2 regions of the Shewanella psychromarinicola genome follow, and region 2 is predicted to be linked to the other one. Evidence: predicted binding sites of a transcription regulator. Region 2 holds the regulator's gene; the other holds the start of a gene.
What was found. Region 2 encodes NrdR, which represses ribonucleotide reductase genes. Its sites were predicted from a motif close to AAACACNANATNTNGTGTTT; they were not measured.
Positions count from the first base shown of each region.

Region 1: nrdA (class 1a ribonucleoside-diphosphate reductase subunit alpha) is a predicted target of NrdR. The motif match lies at 6,916-6,935, and genes of this name have one in related genera.

Region 1 covers NZ_CP034073.1:3,497,988-3,509,467, reverse strand. The annotation lists gene EGC80_RS15365 (methyltransferase) at 1-533, shown strand, start outside; gene serC (3-phosphoserine/phosphohydroxythreonine transaminase) at 656-1,753, opposite strand; gene gyrA (DNA gyrase subunit A) at 1,933-4,662, opposite strand; gene ubiG (bifunctional 2-polyprenyl-6-hydroxyphenol methylase/3-demethylubiquinol 3-O-methyltransferase UbiG) at 5,051-5,773, shown strand; gene EGC80_RS15345 (HAD family hydrolase) at 5,899-6,561, shown strand; gene nrdA (class 1a ribonucleoside-diphosphate reductase subunit alpha) at 7,140-9,428, shown strand; gene nrdB (class Ia ribonucleoside-diphosphate reductase subunit beta) at 9,502-10,632, shown strand; gene yfaE (class I ribonucleotide reductase maintenance protein YfaE) at 10,622-11,020, shown strand; gene EGC80_RS15325 (hypothetical protein) at 11,043-11,339, opposite strand.
Region 2 covers NZ_CP034073.1:4,881,700-4,893,179, forward strand. The annotation lists gene recN (DNA repair protein RecN) at 1-428, shown strand, start outside; gene EGC80_RS21215 (hypothetical protein) at 578-1,642, shown strand; gene EGC80_RS21220 (phosphatidylglycerophosphatase A family protein) at 1,923-2,414, opposite strand; gene thiL (thiamine-phosphate kinase) at 2,424-3,380, opposite strand; gene nusB (transcription antitermination factor NusB) at 3,468-3,872, opposite strand; gene ribH (6,7-dimethyl-8-ribityllumazine synthase) at 3,886-4,362, opposite strand; gene ribBA (bifunctional 3,4-dihydroxy-2-butanone-4-phosphate synthase/GTP cyclohydrolase II) at 4,487-5,590, opposite strand; gene EGC80_RS21245 (riboflavin synthase) at 5,715-6,374, opposite strand; gene ribD (bifunctional diaminohydroxyphosphoribosylaminopyrimidine deaminase/5-amino-6-(5-phosphoribosylamino)uracil reductase RibD) at 6,438-7,583, opposite strand; gene nrdR (transcriptional regulator NrdR) at 7,646-8,095, opposite strand; gene glyA (serine hydroxymethyltransferase) at 8,205-9,458, opposite strand; gene ettA (energy-dependent translational throttle protein EttA) at 9,720-11,387, shown strand.

The DNA of each region.
Region 1 (11,480 bases), 1.4 Mb from region 2:
TTGTTGATGTGGGTGGCAATACCGGTAAATGGGCATTTGCCTGCACCCATTATAATAAAAACGTCCACGTCACTATTATGGATTTACCGGGGCAACTTATTGTGGCAATGAAAAATGCACAAACACAGTTGGTTGCAGATCGCGTTCATCCCTTTGAAACAGATTTACTCGATAGCGAAAAGCCTTTTTGCCAAGAGGGTGATTTATATTGGATGAGTCAATTTTTAGATTGTTTTTCTAAACAACAAATAAGCATTATTCTTAAGCGCACTGTGGCAGCGATGAAACCTGATAGTGAACTTTGTATTTTAGAGACATATTGGGACAGGCAACCCCATGAAGCTGGTGCCTATTGTGTTAACGCAACGTCTTTGTATTTTACTGCTATTGCCAATGGAAATAGTCGGATGTACCACAGTAAAGATATGCTTAACATGATCATTGAAGCTGGACTGTATGTTGATCAAGACATCGACAACATCGGCCTGGGTCATACTTTACTGCGCTGCAAACTCAAGCCTACTTATCAATAGTGTTTAACTGAAGTTGCTATACATCTAATCAACACGTCATTTATTCTCCACATAAAAAAGCGAATGCTGGTCGGCATTCGCTTTTTTATTGCTGAACCTTGATTAACTTTGGTTAAGGTTAGTTAGGCTTGATGGTGCTTTACTGCAAAGTTATTCATAAAGTCAACCAGGGCTTTTACACCGGCTAGCGGCATGGCGTTATAAATACTGGCACGCATACCGCCTACGTTACGATGACCTTTTAATGCCATTAATCCTACCTGCTCTGCTTGAACTAAAAACTCACTGTTTAGCGCATCATTCACTAATTGGAAGGTCACGTTCATACGTGAGCGGTTATTAAGTGCGACGCCGTTTTTATAAAACGGATTATTGTCGATACAATGATACAGTAACGCCGCTTTTTGTTGGTTCAATTGAGCCATCGCACTCACACCACCATTAGCCGCTAACCAGGCAAACACTTCAGAGGCTAAATACCAAGCAAACGTTGGTGGGGTATTAAACATTGAGCCATATTCAACCGCCACGCGATAATCCATTATTGATGACTGCGGTAGGCTTGGAAGTTTAAGCATATCGTCACGGACGATCACAATCGACAAGCCTGATGGGCCAATGTTCTTTTGCGCGCCAGCATAAATGAGTCCGTATTTGCTGACATCAATTTCATGGGACATGATGGTTGATGATAAATCAGCAACGATGGGCCAAGGGCTCGTTAACTCTTCAAAAATTTCGATGCCATCAACGGTTTCGTTTGAGCAATAATGCACATAACGATAGTCTTTCTTGATTGTGCTTAAGTCGGGTAATGTCACCTGGTTAAGACCATTGATCTGTTCAACAATATTGATGCTGTCAATATGTTGCTCACCCACCAGTTTTTGCGCTTCTGTCACCGCTGACGACGACCATTGACCACTGACTAAATAAAGCGCCCGACCGTTATCACCCAAGAAGTTATTCACTACGTTAGAAAATTGGCCGCGGCCACCACCATGCATAAATAACACATGATAGTTTTTAGGGATGTTCATCAACTTGCGAAGTGTGACCTCTGCTTGCTCGGTCAGTGCAATAAACTCTTTACTGCGATGACTGATTTCCATCACGGAGACACCTAGGCCATTCCAATCAATTAATTCCTGTTGTGCTTTTTGCATCACAGCTTGAGGTAACATGGCCGGTCCAGCACAGAAATTATAAATTGCGCTCACAAACAACTCCTTTGACAAATAATCAATATAGACAATAACAAGTTAACCGTAATAATAAGGATTTTACGGGGTGATGAATAGGCCTTTATTTACCTATTTTGATGAAATTTATTCCGTAATATAAAACGGGCGCCATTAAGGCGCCCGTTCGAGGAGAAATTGACAACAAGGGTAATAAATTACTCTTGTTCGTCTGCTCCGCTTTTGGCATCGTCTGGATCAGTTGATTCAACATCATCAGTTGATTCAGCATCGGTCACTTCAGCATCGATAACATCGCTTACTGGAATAACATTGCCTTCTTCGTCTAACAACTCTTCAGTTTGAATCTCTTCAATACGCTGTAAACCAACAACTTTCTCGTCTTCAGCTGTACGGATGATAGTCACACCTTGAGTGTTACGACCAATAATTGATACGCCTTCAGCAGGCGTTCGCACTAAGGTGCCTTTATTACTGATCAACATGATTTCGTCAAAAGTGCCAACTTGAACGGCACCGACTACTTCACCATTACGTTCGCTGACCTTAATCGATACCACACCTTTAGTGCCGCGACTCTTCGCTGGGTATTCATCCAACTCGGTACGTTTACCGTAACCGTTTTCAGTTATGGTTAAAATCGCACCGTCAACTTTAGGCACTATTAACGATACCACTTTTTGGCCCGCATCAAGCTTAATACCACGAACACCGGTTGCAGTACGGCCCATTGGGCGTAGCGCAATGATTTCTTCGCCCGTTTCAGCATCAATCTTCACTTCACCGGTTTCAGAATCACGCGCTTTCTCATTAAAGCGAACCACTTTACCTACATTAGAGAACAACATAATGTCGTTACTGCCGTCAGTAATATCGACGCCAATTAATTGATCACCGTCTTTTAGGTTTACAGCAATAATCCCGTTTGAACGTGGGTTGCTGTAAGCTGTTAATGCTGTTTTCTTAACCGTGCCATGCGCTGTTGCCATGATGATAAATTTATCATCAGCATATTCACGTACCGGCAGAATTGCCGTAATGTGCTCACCGTCAGAGAGTGGTAATAAGTTAACAATAGGACGTCCACGAGCAGTACGACTCGCTAATGGTAATTGATACACTTTTAACCAATACATTTTACCAAAGTCAGAGAAGCAGAGAATCGTGTCATGGGTGTTTGCCACCAATAACTTTTCAACAAAGTCTTCATCTTTTACTTTAGTTGCCGCTTTGCCTTTACCACCACGACGCTGTGCTTGGTAGTCAGACAAGACTTGGTATTTTGCATAACCTAAGTGAGATAAGGTCACGACAACGTCTTCTTCATTGATTAAGTCTTCAAGACTCATATCAATTTCATTAGCGTTGATAATGGTGCGACGTTCATCACCGTATTGCTCAAGAATTTCTTCTAATTCTTCTTTAATCACTTCCATCAAACGCGATGGAGTACGAAGAATGAATAACAAACCCGCAATCAGAACTAAAAGCTCTTCATATTCAGCTAGAATCTTGTCATGTTCTAGACCGGTTAAACGGTGCAGACGTAATTCAAGAATCGCTTGTGCTTGTTGCTCGGTTAAATAGTACTGACCATCACGGATGCCATACTGTGGTTCTAACCATTCTGGACGCGCAGCATCATCGCCCGCTTTTTCAAGCATGCCTTGTACATTACCTAACACCCAACCTTGTGCCACTAATTTAGCTTTGGCTTCAGCCGGTGTAGGAGAGGCTTTAATTAACGCAATAATCGGATCGATGTTAGCCAGTGCAATGGCGAGTGCTTCAAGAATATGAGCACGGTCGCGGGCTTTACGCAGTTCAAATACGGTACGGCGCGTAACCACTTCACGACGGTGAAGAATAAAACACTCAAGCATTTCTTTAAGGTTAAACAACTTAGGCTGACCGTTCGTCAATGCCACCATGTTGATTCCAAAAGAACACTGCATTTGTGTTTGAGAATATAAGTTGTTTAGTACAACCTCACCCACTTCACCGCGTTTGATTTCAATAACAATACGCATACCGTCTTTATCAGACTCATCGCGTAGGCCACTGATACCTTCTAATTTCTTATCTTTTACAAGCTCGGCAATTTTTTCAATCAAACGGGCTTTGTTAACTTGATATGGAATTTCATGAACAATAATACGTTCACGACCATTCTCTTCCGTTTCAATGTCAGCTTTAGAGCGCATGATAGCGCGGCCACGGCCGGTGTTGTAAGCATCAATAATGCCTTTGCGACCGTTAATTGATGCTGCCGTTGGAAAATCTGGACCTGGGATGTATTCCATTAACTGTTCAATCGATAAACTTGGATCGTCGATTAACGCCAAACAGCCTTTCACTACTTCTGTTAAGTTGTGAGGTGGAATGTTAGTGGCCATACCGACTGCAATACCAGATGAACCATTGATTAATAGGTTTGGTACGCGTGTTGGTAATACCGCAGGGATCATCTCTGTGCCGTCATAGTTAGGCACAAAATCCACGGTTTCTTTTTCAAGGTCCGCTAATAATGAATGCGCCAACTTTTGCATACGAATTTCGGTATAACGCATCGCCGCAGCAGAGTCACCATCGACCGAACCAAAGTTTCCTTGTCCGTCTACTAATGTGTAGCGTAGCGAGAACGGTTGCGCCATACGTACAATTGTATCGTATACAGCGGTATCACCATGGGGGTGATACTTACCAATTACGTCACCAACGACACGAGCGGATTTTTTATATGGTTTGTTCCAATCGTTTTTTAATTCGCTCATGGCGAACAATACCCGACGGTGAACGGGTTTTAAACCGTCACGGACGTCAGGTAATGCACGACCTACAATTACGCTCATTGCGTAATCAAGGTAAGAATTCTTAAGTTCGTCTTCGATGTTAATTGGCGAAATAGATGATGCCAGATCAGTCATAAACTGCGCGTTCCCCTAAAGTGAGCTGACAATAAAACTTAGATATTATTATCTAGCTTAAAAACGTGATTTGGCATTCTAACACAGATATTTAATGTCGCCAGAACTAAGACCTGCCAAATGCTCTATCACTATTAATAATTACAAAAAAGCTAACATTTTCAGATAATTTAGTTTATTCGTTGGCTAATATATGGCTAAATTTTAGCAAGAATAAAACGCCACTTGCTGATGCTTTAAGCACTTAAGCGCACAAAATGATAATCCATCGCACTTAAATGGATGTTTTATGAGCAAGCATGACCGGAGAAAGCCATTGTTGACTACTATTCACCAAGGTTATCGCTATAATAGCGACCATACTTTCATTAAACACTTAGGTTAAGTTATGTCACATGCTGAACAATCGACACCCAATGTAGATCCGCTAGAGATCGCAAAATTTGAAGCCATGGCGCAAACATGGTGGGATCTCAATGGTGAGTTCAAGCCATTACACTTACTTAATCCACTGCGTTTAAACTACATTGACCAAACCGCTGACGGCATTTTCGATAAGAAAGTCTTAGATGTCGGTTGTGGTGGCGGCATTTTATCCGAAAGCATGGCGCACCTGGGTGCCCACGTTGATGGTATTGATATGGGTACTGAGCCGCTTGAAGTGGCAAAACTGCACGCATTAGAGTCTGGCGTGTCAGTTAATTATCTTAAAACAACTGCCGAAGCACACAGCGATAGCCACCGCGAGTATTACGATGTGGTGACTTGCATGGAAATGCTCGAACATGTACCCGATCCGCAATCGGTTATCCAAGCATGTTGTGACATGGTTAAACCCAATGGCTTTGTGTTTATCTCCACCATTAACCGCAATATGATGTCATACCTGCAGACCATTATCGGTGCTGAATATTTATTGAAAATGCTCCCGGTTGGTACCCACGACCACAGTAAGTTTATTCGTCCATCTGAACTAATGGCATTAGTCGATAATACCGACTTATTGTGCAAGGATGCATTAGGGATTACGTACAACCCGTTGTCAGGAGTGTTTAAGTACACTAACAGTGTTGATGTTAATTATATGATAGCCACCCAAAAAATTGATTAATCATCCTGGTGACTCTTTTCAACGTTTTAATGTAAGTGAACCAGAGTAGCGTTACTTCCTGCCAATAACGCTATAAAGGTGCATACATGATTCCATTATTATTGACTCTTGTTAGGAGCTAGCCTTTGCATAAGCAAGATATAAAAGGGGTACTATTTGATTTAGACGGTACTTTAGCCGACACAGCCCCTGATTTAGTCCAGGCATTAAATCTCAGTTTGGACGAAGCCGGTTTTAATGTCCAAACGCTTGAAACGATGCGCCATGCGGCGTCACACGGCAGTTTATATTTAGTTAAAACGGCTATTCCGCACGCCGAGGAACGAGTACAAATTGCTATTCAGCAAGCACTACTTCGCTATTATGCCCAGATAAATGGCGATCACAGCCGCTTGTTTGACGACTTACCCGAACTCTTATCGCTGTTAGATTCACAAGCCATTCCTTACGGTGTGGTCACCAATAAGCCGGCTCGATTTGCCCGGCCATTAGTTGCAAAGCTGGGCTTAACCGATAAACTTAAAACCATGATCAGTGGTGATAGTACCCGTTATTCAAAACCTCATACCGCACCGATGTTTTTAGCCGCACAACAAATCGCCATTGCCCCTCAAAGTATTTTATACCTCGGAGATGCCGAACGAGATTTAGTTGCGGCCCACAATGCGAGTATGTTGGGCGGCGTTGCCTTGTGGGGATATTTGTCCGCTACTGACAAACCTGACACATGGCCTGCTGGCAGACAATTTGAACACGGTGCATCACTGAAACAATTTTTCACTGAATAAGGCGATTTTGTTGTATTTGAGTCACCGGTTAATTGGCACCATTTTGGGGTAAATAATCAATATTTTTGAATAAATGATTAGCATGCTGATCATCTCTGGTCACACGATCAAAATCAACCAAAGATCAACCTATAAACCAGCAATATTTTTTGATCGCTGTTTATTTTAGCGATCAAATCTTTCTTATTTGATGGTTTAAAAAATATCATTTATCAAAAACACTTTATAAATTTGGGCTCTAGGGTTAGTTGTCACTAACCCTACCGTTTATCCTCAAGTTATCCACAAGAAGTTAATTAAATTGTGGCTTGCAAAAATCCCCAAACCTCACTATCTTGTATCTAAGATTTTAAATAACACCATATCTTGTGTGTGACTGGCAATCAAAACACTACGCACCTGCATTACAAGGACGTAGTCGATAAGTGAATGTACTGGTATTTTACTACCATGTTGTGAGTACATTCAGCTTGATTGTTTAACATGGAATTGTTTTGTAACTGATTCAGATCGAATCAAGTTACATGGTATCCAACAACAGATCACACGATTAGATATAGAACCAAGGCCTCTCTTCAATGAATAGCAATATGACAGTCACCAAGCGCAGCGGCGAACGTGAATCGATCGATTTAGATAAAATTCATCGCGTGATCACTTGGGCAGCCAATGGATTAAAAAACGTCTCAGTATCTGAAGTAGAACTTCGATCTCACCTGCAGTTTTTCGACGGCATTCCAACAGAAGCCATTCATGAAACGATTATAAAAGCCGCAGCTGATTTGATCTCTCCGGAATCCCCAGATTACCAATTTTTGGCCGCGCGTTTAGCCGTATTCCATTTACGTAAAAAGGCTTTTGGTCAATTTGAGCCGCCTAAATTATATGACCATGTCACCAAGTTAGTCGAAATGGGTAAATATGATATGCATATCATGGCTGACTATAGCCGTGAAGAATTAGACATTCTTGATAGCTATATTGATCACTGGCGTGACATGAACTTCTCTTATGCCGCGGTAAAGCAACTTGAAGGTAAATACCTGGTTCAAAACCGTGTGACCCATGAGATGTATGAGAGCGCGCAGTTTTTATATATTTTAGTGGCCGCATGTTTGTTTGCGCGTTACCCAAAAGAAATCCGCTTGAAGTACATTAAAGATTTCTATGACGCGACGTCTTTGTTTAAGATTTCTCTGCCAACGCCAATCATGGCCGGTGTACGAACGCCTACTCGTCAGTTCAGCTCATGTGTATTGATTGAGTGTGATGACAGCTTGGATTCAATCAATGCTACGGCATCGTCAATCGTTAAATATGTCAGCCAACGTGCTGGTATTGGTATTAATGCCGGTCGTATTCGTGCATTAGGCAGCCCTATACGCGGCGGTGAAGCATTCCACACGGGTTGTTTACCATTTTATAAGTATTTCCAAACAGCGGTGAAGTCTTGTTCTCAAGGCGGCGTACGCGGTGGTGCAGCAACGCTGTTCTATCCGTTATGGCATCTCGAAGTTGAATCGCTATTAGTGCTGAAAAACAACCGGGGTGTTGACGACAACCGTGTACGTCATCTTGACTACGGCGTACAGTTAAACAAATTAATGTACCAACGCTTAATCAAAGGCGAAAACATTAGCTTGTTCAGCCCATCAGATGTACCGGGTCTTTATGATGCCTTCTTTGAAGACCAAGTAGAATTTGAACGTTTATACTTGCAGTACGAACAAGACAGCAGTATCCGTAAAAAACAGATTAAAGCCGTTGAGCTGTTTTCATTGATGATGCAGGAACGAGCCTCTACAGGTCGTATCTATATTCAAAACGTCGATCACTGTAATACCCACAGCCCATTTGACTCTAAAGTGGCGCCGATTAAGCAATCTAATTTGTGTTTAGAAATTGCCTTACCGACTAAGCCGTTAACTAACATTGACGATCCGGACGGTGAAATCGCCTTATGTACCTTATCAGCGCTTAACTTAGGCGCGATTACCGACTTATCTGAACTTGAGCCGTTAGCTGATTTAGCGGTACGTGCGTTAGATAACTTACTTGATTACCAAGATTACCCAATAAAAGCGGCTCAAACGAGCTCGATGAATCGCCGTACGCTTGGTATTGGTGTGATTAACTTTGCTAACTACTTAGCTAAAAACGGTAAAAAGTATTCCGACGGTTCAGCAAACAACCTGACCCATAAGACCTTTGAAGCTATCCAGTTCTATTTACTGAAAGCGTCAATGAACTTAGCTAAAGAAAAAGGTGCCTGTCCGTTATTTCACGAGACCACCTACTCGAAGGGTATTTTACCCATCGATACCTATAAACGTGATTTAAACAAGATTTGTGACGAACCATTACACATGGATTGGGAAGGTTTACGTAGCGACATAAAACAGTACGGTTTACGTAACTCAACCTTGTCAGCATTAATGCCGTCAGAAACCTCATCGCAAATTTCAAACGCGACCAATGGTATCGAACCACCACGTGGCTTAATCAGCGTGAAAGCCAGTAAAGATGGCCAGTTAAAGCAAGTCGTTCCAGACTTTGAGCTGCTTAAAGACAAGTACGAACTGCTGTGGAATATGCCAAACAACGATGGTTACATCCAACTTGTTGGTTTAATGCAGAAGTTTATTGACCAAGCTATTTCTGCCAACACTAATTATGACCCAAGCCGTTTTGAAGGCGGTCGTGTGCCAATGCAGACCTTGCTAAAAGACTTGTTAAGTGTGTACAAACTGGGCATTAAAACATTGTATTATCATAATACACGCGATGGTGCTTCGGATCAGTTTGACGACATTATTGCTGTCGAAGAAGAAGACGATGACTGCGCCGGCGGTGCGTGTAAAATCTAATCATCACTTTATCTCTATTTAGCGGGGGATAATCCCCGCTTTTTGAAAAATGCGTTTTCAGGACACCTAAATAATGGCTTACTCTACATTTTGTCAAACACCTAACGATGCAACCAAAGAACCTATGTTTTTTGGGCAATCAGTTAATGTGGCACGCTACGATCAACAAAAATATGAAGTCTTTGAAAAACTGATTGAAAAGCAATTAAGTTTTTTCTGGCGTCCAGAAGAAGTTGATGTCAGCCGTGACAAAATTGATTTCGGTGATTTACCTGAACACGAAAAGCACATTTTCCTGTCAAACCTGAAATACCAAACCTTGCTTGACTCTATTCAAGGCCGCTCACCAAATGTGGCATTTTTGCCATTGGTATCGCTACCAGAATTAGAGACGTGGATTGAAACATGGTCGTTTTCTGAAACGATTCACTCACGCTCTTACACTCATATTATTCGTAATATTGTCAATGACCCATCCGTGGTGTTTGACGATATCGTGCAAAATGACGAAATATTGAAACGTGCCGGTGACATTGCCGCTTATTACGATGATCTGATTAAACTGACCCAGATTAATAACCTGTTAGGTGAAGGTACTCATGTTATCGACGGCGAAGAAATCACCGTTAATTCACGTATCCTGAAAAAATCACTGTATTTATGCATGATGTCGGTTAACGCCTTAGAAGCTATCCGCTTCTATGTCAGCTTTGCCTGTTCATTTGCCTTTGCTGAACGTCGTGTTATGGAAGGTAATGCCAAAATCATCCGCTTAATTGCCCGTGATGAAGCGTTACATCTCAATGGGACACAACATATTATCGCCTTGATGCAAGGCGGCAAAGACGACCCTGAAATGGCAGAGATTGCTATTGAGTGTAAGCAACAAGCTTATGACTTGTTCGTCAAAGCAGCAGAACAAGAAAAAGAGTGGGCTAAATACTTATTTAAAGACGGATCAATGATCGGCCTAAATGAACCGATCCTATGTCAGTACGTTGAATTTATTACTAACCAAAGAATGAAATCAGTACATTTGCCTCAGCCTTATGAAGAACGGTCTAACCCACTACCCTGGATGAAAAATTGGTTAGAAAGTGATGCAGTACAAGTGGCCCCACAGGAAGTAGAGGTGTCATCTTATCTTGTTGGCCAAATCGATTCTTCTGTAAATAGCGATGAGTTTTTAGATTTTGACCTATAAAAAACTTTTCAAAAAATCGCCAATTGTAAGCTTGAAAGGACAGCCGATTATTTTATTTGACGGCCAACATTCAAGCTTACTAGAAGCGCTTGAGTCGAAAAAAGTAAACGTGTTTTCAGAATGTCGTAACGGATTTTGTGGCGCATGTAAAACCACCGTAATATCTGGTGAAGTAAACTACCTATCAGAGCCTCTTGCAGAACTCAAATCCGACGAGTGCCTACCCTGCTGTTGTGTGCCTAATGGCGATTTAAACCTCAAACTCTCTACTGAGGGAGTCGAAGTCGTTGCTAAGCGACAATACGCTTCGGTAAATGACAGCCATACACTCACAACAGCATTAACCCAACAATTACAGATTAATCCCAAACGGGCTCTTGACCGTTAATCTATCAGCCCTTCAACACCCGTTATATATTCAGGGCAAAGCTTAACAACACCCGTTTACCAGACTCAATCTTAGTGACGTTATGCTCATACTTATCAGGACGAAATAAATACACCCGCCCCCATAAATTCACTATGCATTTAGCACAGCTAAACACCCCACCCACTTTAGGTTGGACTATTACGAGGTTCAGTTTGTAATAACGACCTTGTTGCACCGGATCGGTATGGGTCATCACTTGATGATGAGTATGATAGGTCACCCAATTTATCGACAACATACGGCTGCTTAAAATGGCTTTGTTAATCACGTTTGCCATATTCACTCCAATGAAAATATTTGCAACAGATTATATCGACTCAATAAAAAATTGGGGCCATATTCACCAGCTAAAATCGTCTAAGATAGACGAGGCGCTTCTGGATGCTTAGTGACAGAAATGCCATCCATCATAGGGGAA
Region 2 (11,480 bases):
AAATTGAGTTTATGGTTACCACTAATCCCGGCCAACCTTTGCAACCTATTTCAAAAGTAGCCTCAGGCGGCGAACTATCACGCATTGGCTTAGGCATTCAGGTGATTACCGCCAGAAAAGTCGCCACTCCGACGCTTATTTTTGATGAAGTGGATGTGGGCATTTCGGGTCCTACCGCTTCGGTTGTTGGCCGTATGTTACGCAGCCTTGGCGAGTCGACTCAAGTTTTGTGCGTGACTCATTTGCCACAAGTGGCGGGTAACGGTCATCAGCATATGTTTGTCAACAAATTCAATAAAGCAGGTAGTACAGAAACCACCATGCAGGCCTTGGATAAAGATCAACGGGTGAATGAACTTGCGCGCTTATTAGGTGGTGATGTCATTACCGAAAATACCTTGGCTAATGCCCGTGAGTTGTTGCAATAATCGTTATGCACTTATAAAAAGCAAATCAATATGTTAATGTAAAGTTAACATGGATTTACGGATAAATCATAATGCTGAAAGTAATAAAGGGCTTGGGTGTTTTTGTCGGGCTAATATGTAGCTTACTGGTCTTTATTGTTGTCTGTTTAGTGGCCATTAATGCAACAGACAGAACAAAGTCACCTAACACGCTATTAGTTGAAAACTGGCTAAAGCAACAGCCTATCGATCCAAGCGAAAATGGTTTTGTATATTTACAAACTTTTATCGGCATTTTTCAGGATGTAACGGCTAAAGAAGTGGCCACTACATTAAGTTTCAATGATGAAGAAGATCAACTACTACGCGATTACAAAAAATCGTGTTATCAAACTGATGTGGCAACCTGTAATGAATTTCTTGAAAAGAATAACGAAAGTATTTTACAAGCAATTCATGCACACAAAACCGATGCAACCCATTATAGCAAGCTGATTGAAATGCCTTATTGGCAAGAAGATATTCAGTATTTAACACCTGAAAATCTTTTTAAATGGGCGCCACTACTTAAATTACGAACAATCAGTGAACTTACCGTTTTAATAAACCTTGACGGATCCCCTAACCTTAACGTGAATGAAGCCTTGTTAACATTTTTAAATAAAGATGCTCAATTCTGGAATATGGTTTATCACTCATCTCGCTCTATATTCAACCATATGATTGCCGTTAGCGTAATCAAATCTCAACTTAACTTTGCCAGCACCTTAGCTAAGACACTTGATACCGCGGTTTCAAACAAAGTCACAACTTGGCAAACGCCATTCGAATTAACTAATAGCGATTTTGAGAGAGTATTTTCTGGTGAATGGCAGTTTGCTCAAAATGTCAGACAACAAATGTTAATTGAAGTGCAGTCTGATAAGGTAGCTTTTTATGAAAAATGGTTAGCAAATGCTTTGTATAAGCCCACAGACAGTGACAACCTCATGGCTGAGTATATTGTTAGCTTAGTTAAGGAACCGGTTTCAACAACCTCTGAACACACGGTCATAAAACCGGATTACTGCTCTTTCGACAATTATATAAAGCAATTATGGATATCACGTTACAATCCGATTGGTAAACTATTTAACTGCACCGTTTATGAAACAGATTATAAGCAACGTTTAACTAATATAAATAAAGATTTAGAGCAATTGCGAACTAATCTACTTACCGAAAAATCATCTTAATAACATCACATCGACTGATTTTATTTAATACCGTTAGCGACAAAAGAGCACAAATATGCTTTTTTTTGGTTTATAAATCTTTATATAAAGTACTTAATCTGAAATAGAGATAAAAGATGAGAAGGTAATAAAATGAACACGCTTAGCCATATATCGATCTAAACTTGTTGTTTGTTAATAAGACGCAGCCTCTTGTTACTGGTTGCGTTAATAGTAAGTCTTTCAACTCAGTTAGGAAAGGACTGTTTGATAGTCGTTTGTTATCCAAAATTCAGGTTACTTATAGATAATACACTGCAAGCTGCACACCGATTAACGAAAACACACCCGCCAATACATCATCAATCATAATCCCAAAACCACCATGCACTTTGGCATCAAGCCAACGTATAGGCCATGGCTTTATAATGTCAAAAAAGCGAAATAATACAAAACCGAGAGCTAACCATATAAAACCTAAAGGCGCGGCAATCATGGTGATCATCAACCCAACCACTTCATCCCACACAATAGCGCCATGGTCGTGTACACCCATATCTCTAGCCGCTTTCCCACAAATATAGAATCCGGCAAGCATACTAATACAGGTGATGATGAGGTAATTCGTTAAGCTTAACTGCTGCATGAGCAACACTATGGGCACTGCGGCTAAGGTACCAAAGGTACCCGGCGCTTTGGCCGCTTTACCGCTGCCAAAGCCTAATGCCAAAAAATGAATTGGGTGGGCTAAAGACAGTTTTTTAACGAATTTATCTTGGGTTAATAGTCTCATAGTACTCAATTAAAAATGCACAAAGCCACGTGAAATAGGGGTAAATGCTTGCCCATTTTCTACTAGTTTTAATTTATCGCCGGCGCTGATCTGACCAATTTTAACAAACTTCACCCCAGCATGAATTAGCGCGGTATCAATTGCACCGCGTTGTGACTCTGGCACAGTAAATAAAAGTTCGTAGTCTTCACCGCCAGTTAATGCATAACTTAATGCATCTTCACGACTAAGATTGGCTTTAAGTGAGTTTGATAAAGGAATGAGATCCACATCAATGATGGCGCCGACTTTCGATGCCGATAACACATGTCCAATATCAGACATTAAGCCATCAGACAAATCAATAGCGCTTGTGGCTAGAGTGCGTAGTGCTTGACCTGCCAACACACGAGGCGTTGGGTAATAATGGCGGTTAATCAGATATTGTTTATCTTCAGCGTTAACGGTCTTAACACCTCTGATAATATCAAGGCCTAAGGCTGAATCACCTAGGGTTCCCGTCACATAGATCCAGTCTCCTCTTTTTGCACCTGCACGGGTTAATGCTGTACCTTTAGGGACTTGACCATTAATCGTAATGCTGATACTGCGCGGACCACGGGTGGTATCACCACCAATGAGTGCAATACCATAATATTCAGCAATATCAAAAAGGCCGGCACTGAACTGGGCTAACCAAGGTTCATCAACACAGGGTAACGTCAGTGCTAATGTAAACCAAGCGGGCTCTGCCCCCATTGCGGCAAGATCAGAAAGGTTAACCGCTAGCGATTTATAACCTAAAGCATGAGCTGGAATGTCTGCTAAAAAATGGATATTTTCAACAAGGGTATCACAAGAAATTGCTAAAGATTTCTTGTCCGCAGGATTCACTAACGCACAGTCATCGCCGATGCTTAACTCAACATCGCGCCTTTTTTGACCTTTATTGCGGAAGTAATGTTCGATGAGTTGAAATTCTTTCACATTCAGTCTGGTACGGTAAACCGTCCACCTTAATTTTGAAACAATTAATAACAAATGAAAACGGTATCCGAAGATACCGTTCTGGTGTTACTTATGCTTCACTAACTTATCAAGCAAGCCGTTGACAAATTTGTGACTATCTTCAGCACCAAACGCTTTCGCTAACTCGATACCTTCGTTAATAGCCACTTTAAACGGCACATCTTTACGGAAGGTCAACTCGTAAGTTGCCAGACGCACAATGGCTTTTTCTACTGGTGACACTTCTTCAAAATTACGATCAAGATGTGGCTTTAACAGCTCATCAATTTGCGATATTTTTGATGCTACACCGGTTAATAGCTCACGAAAATAAGCGACATCAACACCGTCAGTGTTCTGTTCAGTTAAAAACTCATGTTCTACGTCAGCAACTTTGTTTTTACTTAACTGCCATGAATAAATGGCTTGAACGGCTAAACGGCGGGCCTTACGGCGCTCTGAAGGTTTCATACTTTTCCTACTATTACAGCTGTTGTTCTAGTTGTTGCAGTACATTAACCATTTCAAGCAAACTAAGGGCAGCTTCGCCACCTTTGTTACCTGCTTTAGTACCTGAACGCTCAATAGCTTGCTCAATGGTATCTGTAGTTAATACACCGAATGAAACAGGAAGATCGTACTCTAATGCAACTTGTGCAAGACCTTTGTTACATTCACCAGCAACAAATTCAAAATGAGGTGTACCGCCACGGATGACAGCACCTAATGCAATGATCCCGTCAAACTTTCCACTTGCAGCAACACGTTTTGCAGCAAGCGGTAATTCAACTGCACCAGGCACTCGAACAACAGTAATGTTGTCGTCACTGACCTGGCCGAAACGCTTTAATGTGTCTATTGCACCGTCAAGCAGACTTTCAACTAAAAAGCTATTGAATCGCGATATTACAATCGCCACTTTGGCATTTTTCGCTTCGATATTACCTTGAACTACGTTCATTCTATCTTACCTAAATTAGCTAAAGCACCCCGCTCGGGGCAAAAAAGAGGCGCTATGATATCACAGCCGAAAGCCCTGAGCGCTATGCAATTAATGAAATTATTAAATTTACCATAAGCCAAAATTATTCAGCTATATAATCCGTTACTTCTAAACCAAAACCTGACAAGGAATGGTAACGCTTTGGCGAACTTAATAAGCGCATTGTACTGACACCTAGACTCGACAGAATTTGCGAGCCGACGCCAACACGACGTGATGTTCCTTGCCACATGGCTCCTGCTGGTGATTGGCCATTATCTTCGGCCTCAAACGCTTTCACTTTTGCCAGAATCTGACTTGAATGCTCAACGTTACCCAGTAACACCAATACGCCACCTTCTAAAGCAATGCGTTGCATGGCTTTTTCTAATGGCCAGCTACGCGTTTGATCTCGCTCAGAATGCAGTAAATCGTTAAAGGTATTTTGCAAATGCACACGCACTAAACAATTAGGCTTCACTTCATCTTTAACCAATGCGTAGTGTAATTGATTATCAATAGTGTCTCTAAATGTCACCATAGTAAAATCACCAAAACGAGTCGGTAGTTTACATTGAGCTTCGCGTACAACCGTGGTTTCGTTGGTGTTACGGTATTCAATTAGGTCTGCAATGGTACCGATTTTAATCCCATGCTTTTGACTGAATATTTCTAAATCAGGACAGCGCGCCATGGTGCCGTCTTCATTTAAAATTTCAACAATCACAGCTGAAGGTTCACAGCCAGCTAAGCGCGCTAAATCGCAACCGGCTTCAGTATGGCCAGCACGCGTCAATACCCCGCCTTCTTGTGCCATTAACGGAAAAATATGCCCAGGTTGTACTAAATCAGAGGCTTTGGCATCTTTGGCAACAGCGACTTGAACGGTCACGGCTCGGTCATGAGCTGAGATCCCGGTTGTGACCCCGGTCGCCGCTTCAATTGATACGGTAAAGTTAGTCGAGAACTGCGCATTGTTGTTGGTGACCATTAAAGGCAAGTTAAGCTGCTGACAACGCTCTTTGGTCATGGTTTGGCAAATTAATCCGCGGCCATAGGTTGCCATGAAATTGATTGCAGCAGGCGTCACTTTATCAGCGGCCATGATCAAATCACCTTCATTCTCTCTGTCTTCATCATCCATCAAGATAACCATCTTACCTTGACGAATATCTTCAATGATTTCTTCTATGTTATGTAGCGCCATTGTCAGACCTTTCTCTATTAAGTTTTTGATTTTAAATAATTAAATCAATTTGCATTTTGTATTTATTATTTTGAATCATGTATTGTGCATAATCTTTGAGTACAATTTTTTATGCTTGGAGCGATTAGCGCAAAAATCCAGACTTAGCTAATAATTCCATCGTCACACCCGATGACGGCTGTGCTTGGCTAGCATCAGGTTGCATTAAACGCTCTAAATAGCGGGCAATTAAATCCACTTCGATGTTCACGCTGTCACCAACTTTGAGATCCACCAGCGTGGTTTCACCCGCAGTATGAGGCACGATGGTTAATCTAAAACGAGTTCCATCAACTTCATTGACGGTCAAACTAACGCCATCAATGGTGACCGATCCTTTGTGAGCAATGTAGCGACTTAATTGAACCGGTACCGATAACCAAAACTCAAGTGCCTTGCCTCGGTAAGCACATTGCTCAATTTTTGCAATGCCATCAACGTGGCCGCTGACCATGTGTCCACCCAACCTCGTGGTCGCCGTAACGGCTTTTTCAAGATTAACCTTTTGGCCAACTTGATAACGACTAAAACCAGTTAATTCTACTGTTTCAGCCGATATATCCGCAACGTAGCTATCGCCTAAACGCTCAACAACGGTCAAGCACACGCCATTTGTGGCAATGCTATCACCCAGGTTTACATCGGTTAAATCCAACTTGCCGCTGGCAACGGTTAAGCGGATATCGTTACCTTTGCGATCAATTTTACGTAATGTACCAAGGGCTTCGATTATCCCAGTAAACATAATGACTCACTTTTTGCTTTTAAACTTTGCAGTTGTTCAGGTTTTTCTTAAACAACTGCCACATTAATAGGGTTGATTATATCTGAGGATATAACGCTTATCTTGTCCAACGTTGCGCTCATCAATTAATTGCAATGCCGGCGTTTGCTCCATGGCACTGTAATCGGGTAACTGCAACATATTACGTCCATGGCTGCCTAACAGTTTAGGCGCTTGATAAAGCACAATGTCATCGGCGAGGCCTTGAGCGACAAACGCCCCAGCTAAGGTCGCACCCGCTTCGACTAAAACAGAATTAGTATGCTGGCCTAAATACGTTAGCAAAGCTAACAATGGGATCCTGCCCGACGAGTCACATTCTAATTGTAAAAAAGAAACGTGTTGTGGAAAAGCAGCTTTAGCACTTTGGGAATATTGACAGCCAGAAACCAGTAAAATAGGACTTTGAATTGAAAATAACCTTTGTGTTGCCGTCAGTCTCGCTCTGCTGTCTAGCACAACCCTTAAAGGTTGGAAAATTTCATCTTTTGTATGGCGAGTGGTTAACTCACCTAACGCCTCATAGCGCACATTAAGGCTAGGGTCATCGATAAGGATTGTTTCAACGCCTGTGATTAATGCACAGTGGCTGGCACGGTATTTTTGCACATCGGCTCGTGCAGCACTGCCGGTAATCCACTTTGACACCCCATTAGACAGGGCGGTTTTACCGTCTAAACTGGCGGCTATTTTAACCGTGACCCAAGGAAGCCTAGTTTTCATGCGCTTCATAAAGCCTAGATTGAGATCATAAGCTTGTTGGCTGAGTAGTCCTACATCGACCTTAATTCCAGCCTCACGTAACATGGTGATACCGCGGCCTGACACTTCTGGGTTCGCATCGGTCACAGCAACAACGACTCGCGCAACCTTGGCGTTAATTAACCCTGAAGCGCAAGGTGGCGTACGACCATAATGACTGCAAGGTTCTAAGGTTACATAGGCGGTGGCGCCTTGAGCGCTATGACCATTATCAAGCACCATTTTCAGCGCATTGACTTCAGCGTGGCCTTCGCCAGCACGCTGATGGAAACCCTCACCGATAATCTTATTCTGATAGACAATGACACAACCAACACAGGGGTTGGGCCTAGTGGTATAACGGCCTTTCTCGGCAAGCGCTATAGCACGGCTCATCATTTGGGTGTCAAAAGTAGGCCCGTTGGACATGATAGATAATCTCTTATTGCTTAGATGCCATGATAACCGTTAAAAACGGTCATTACACAGCATTACTTTTGCAACTTAGCAATGGCCTCGCCAAATTGTGACACATCTTCAAACGCACGATAAACAGAGGCGAAACGAATGTAAGCCACCTTATCAAGGTTCATCAACTGTTCCATCATAAGATTACCAATCATTTCCGAATCCACTTCGCGCTCACCAGTCGCGCGCAGCATTGATTTAATTTTTGTCAACGCTTGATCAATGTCATCAATAGAAACCGGACGTTTTTCAACGGCACGCAACATGCCGCCGCGCAGTTTCTCTTCATCAAATGGTTGTCGGGTGCCATCGCGTTTTATCACTCTAGGCATGACTAATTCAGCGCCTTCAAAGGTGGTAAAACGTTCATGACATTCGGTACATTCCCGGCGACGACGGACTTGGTGACCATCAGCCACTAATCGAGAATCTATCACTTTGGTATCGGTCGCGCTACAAAAAGGGCAATGCATTAGGACTCCTGCAGAAAAAATGGCCGCTAGCAATTAGCGGCCATTAAAGTTTATCCTATTTGGTGAACAAGGTTAACCTAAACCTGTATCAACAGACATCCAAATACGATTAACCGTATACAGGGAATCGAGCACACAAGGTCAATACTTGACCTTTTACGCGCTCAATAACCGCTGTATTAGATGCATCATCAAGAATGTCACAAATCCAACCGGTCAATTCTTTCGCTTCAGCTTCTTTAAAGCCGCGACGAGTAATGGCTGGTGTACCAATACGAACACCAGAGGTCACAAACGGTGAACGAGGGTCGTTAGGCACTGAATTTTTGTTAACGGTAATGTTGGCACTGCCTAAGGCTGCGTCGGCTTCTTTACCGGTTAAATCGCGGCCAATTAAGTCAACCAACATTAAATGGTTTTCAGTACCGCCAGAAACGATTTTGTAACCGCGGGCTAAAAACACTTCAACCATGGCTTTGGCATTTTTAACAACTTGCTGTTGGTATACTTTAAATTCTGGCTCTAGTGCTTCTTTAAATGCGACCGCTTTACCTGCGATAACATGCATTAAAGGACCCCCCTGACCACCAGGGAATACTGCTGAGTTTAGTTTTTTATATAAAACTTCATCATCGGCTGCAGAAATAATAATCCCGCCGCGTGGGCCGGCTAATGTTTTATGGGTTGTTGACGTTATTACATGAGCATAAGGCACTGGCGTTGGATAAACACCTGCGGCAATTAAGCCTGCCACGTGGGCCATATCAACAAACAAATAAGCACCAATTTTGTCGGCAATCTCGCGCATTCTCGCCCAGTCAACAATACCTGAAAAAGCCGAAAAACCGCCGATCATCATTTTAGCCTTATGTTCAATGGCTAAACGCTCCATTTCGTCATAATCAATTTTGCCAGACTCATCAATACCGTAGGGAATGATGTTGTAAAGCTTGCCAGAAAAATTAACCGGTGAACCGTGGGTCAAATGACCACCATGAGCAAGGTTCATCCCTAAAACGGTATCGCCTGGCTGCAATAACGCCATAAATACGGCACTGTTTGCTTGCGAACCTGAATGAGGCTGTACGTTAGCGTATGTTGCACCAAATAATTCTTTTGCGCGTTCAATCGCTAATGTTTCAATCACATCAACGTATTCGCACCCACCATAATAACGCTTACCTGGATAACCTTCAGCATACTTGTTGGTTAACTGAGAACCTTGAGCTTCCATCACACGAGGACTGGTATAGTTTTCAGATGCAATCAATTCAATGTGTTCTTCTTGACGACAAGTTTCATCTTCAATGGCTTTAAATAATTCTGGATCATAATCCGCAATATTCATCGCTTTCTTCAACATGCTAGCTCCAACATCATTATCTGTATAGTAGGGTTGCGCGTTATTCTACCCTGCAACGATGATGATTCAAAGTAGAAACAACATGAAATTCACTGTGTTCTGAATACAAAACTATTCATGTTTATGGCGCCAAGTGGCCAGATCCTTCATTCTTTTTGACCTAAAAAGCGCTGTGGATTAAATCACACAATTGCCTGTTGAGTTCAGCTCATAATACAGTAGAATTATCATCATCTTTGTTGACAATTAGACAGTATAATTATGGCTCAATTTGTATACAGCATGCTTCGTGTGGGTAAAATTGTCCCACCTAAAAAGCAAATTTTGAAAGACATTTCATTAAGCTTCTTTCCTGGCGCCAAAATTGGTGTACTCGGATTAAACGGTTCAGGTAAATCGACATTGCTGCGCATCATGGCCGGTATAGATACCGAAATTGAAGGTGAAGCGCGTCCAATGCCTGGACTAAAAATTGGTTATTTACCGCAAGAGCCGCGCTTAAACGAGCAACAAACGGTTCGCGAGGCCGTCGAAGAAGCCCTGAGTGAAGCCAAAAATGCATTGATCCGTTTAGATGCTGTTTACGCCGCTTATGCTGAACCCGATGCAGATTTTGATGCCCTAGCCAAAGAACAAGGTGAGTTAGAAGCCATCATCCAATCTCAAGATGCACACAATCTTGATCATATTCTAGACCGTGCAGCAAACGCGTTACGTCTGCCCGATTGGGATGAAAAAATTGCTGTACTGTCCGGTGGTGAACGTCGACGGGTAGCCCTTTGTCGCTTGTTACTTGAAAAGCCTGAAATGCTATTACTCGACGAACCGACAAACCACTTGGATGCTGAATCCGTCGCATGGTTAGAGCACTTTTTACAAGAGTATTCTGGCACCGTAGTCGCTATTACCCATGACCGCTATTTCTTAGACAATGCAGCAGGCTGGATTTTAGAACTCGACCGTGGTGAAGGGATCCCCTGGGAAGGTAACTACTCCTCGTGGCTTGAGCAGAAAGATGCCCGTTTGCAACAAGAATCTTCAACACAAAGTGCTCGTCAAAAAACTATCGCAAAAGAATTAGAATGGATACGTCAAGGTGCGAAAGGCCGCCAATCTAAGGGCAAAGCCCGTATGGCGCGTTTTGAAGAACTCAACACTAACGATTACCAAAAACGTAACGAGACCAACGAATTGTTTATTCCACCAGGGCCACGCCTCGGTGATAAAGTGATTGAAGTGACTAACTTAACAAAATCCTATGGTGATCGCGTATTGATTGACGATCTTACCTTTACCGTTCCCAAGGGCGCCATTGTGGGGATTATCGGAGCTAACGGTGCGGGTAAGTCGACGTTATTCAAAATGATCTCAGGCGAAGAACAACCAGACAGTGGCTCGATTTCTGTGGGTGACTCAGTTCAAATTGCTTCTGTTGAGCAGTTCCGTGATTCAATGAATGATAAAAATACCGTGTGGCAAGAGATTTCTGGCGGCCACGATATTATGCGGATCAATAATACTGAAATTTCGAGCCGTGCTTATGTCGGACGTTTTAACTTCCGTGGTGGCGATCAGCAAAAAATCATCGGCACCTTATCGGGTGGCGAGCGCAACCGAGTACACTTAGCCAAATTAATACAAGCCGGTGGCAACGTATTATTACTCGACGAACCTACCAACGACTTGGACGTAGAAACATTACGTGCCCTAGAAGAAGCGTTATTAGAGTTCCCCGGTTGTGCGATGGTTATTTCACATGACCGTTGGTTCCTTGACCGTATCGCTACCCATATTCTGGATTACCGAGACGAAGGTAAAGTGAGTTTCTATGAAGGTAACTATACTGAGTATTCAACTTGGTTAAAAGATAGCTTAGGCACCGATATAGTAGAACCGCATCGATTAAAATATAAGCGGTTAAATAAGTAATCTCCGCTAAGGATAATAAAAGGCTATCAAACAGCCCTTTGCCCCGCTCACGATGTTACACAATAAAGCAGAGCCTAAGCGCTCTGCTTTATT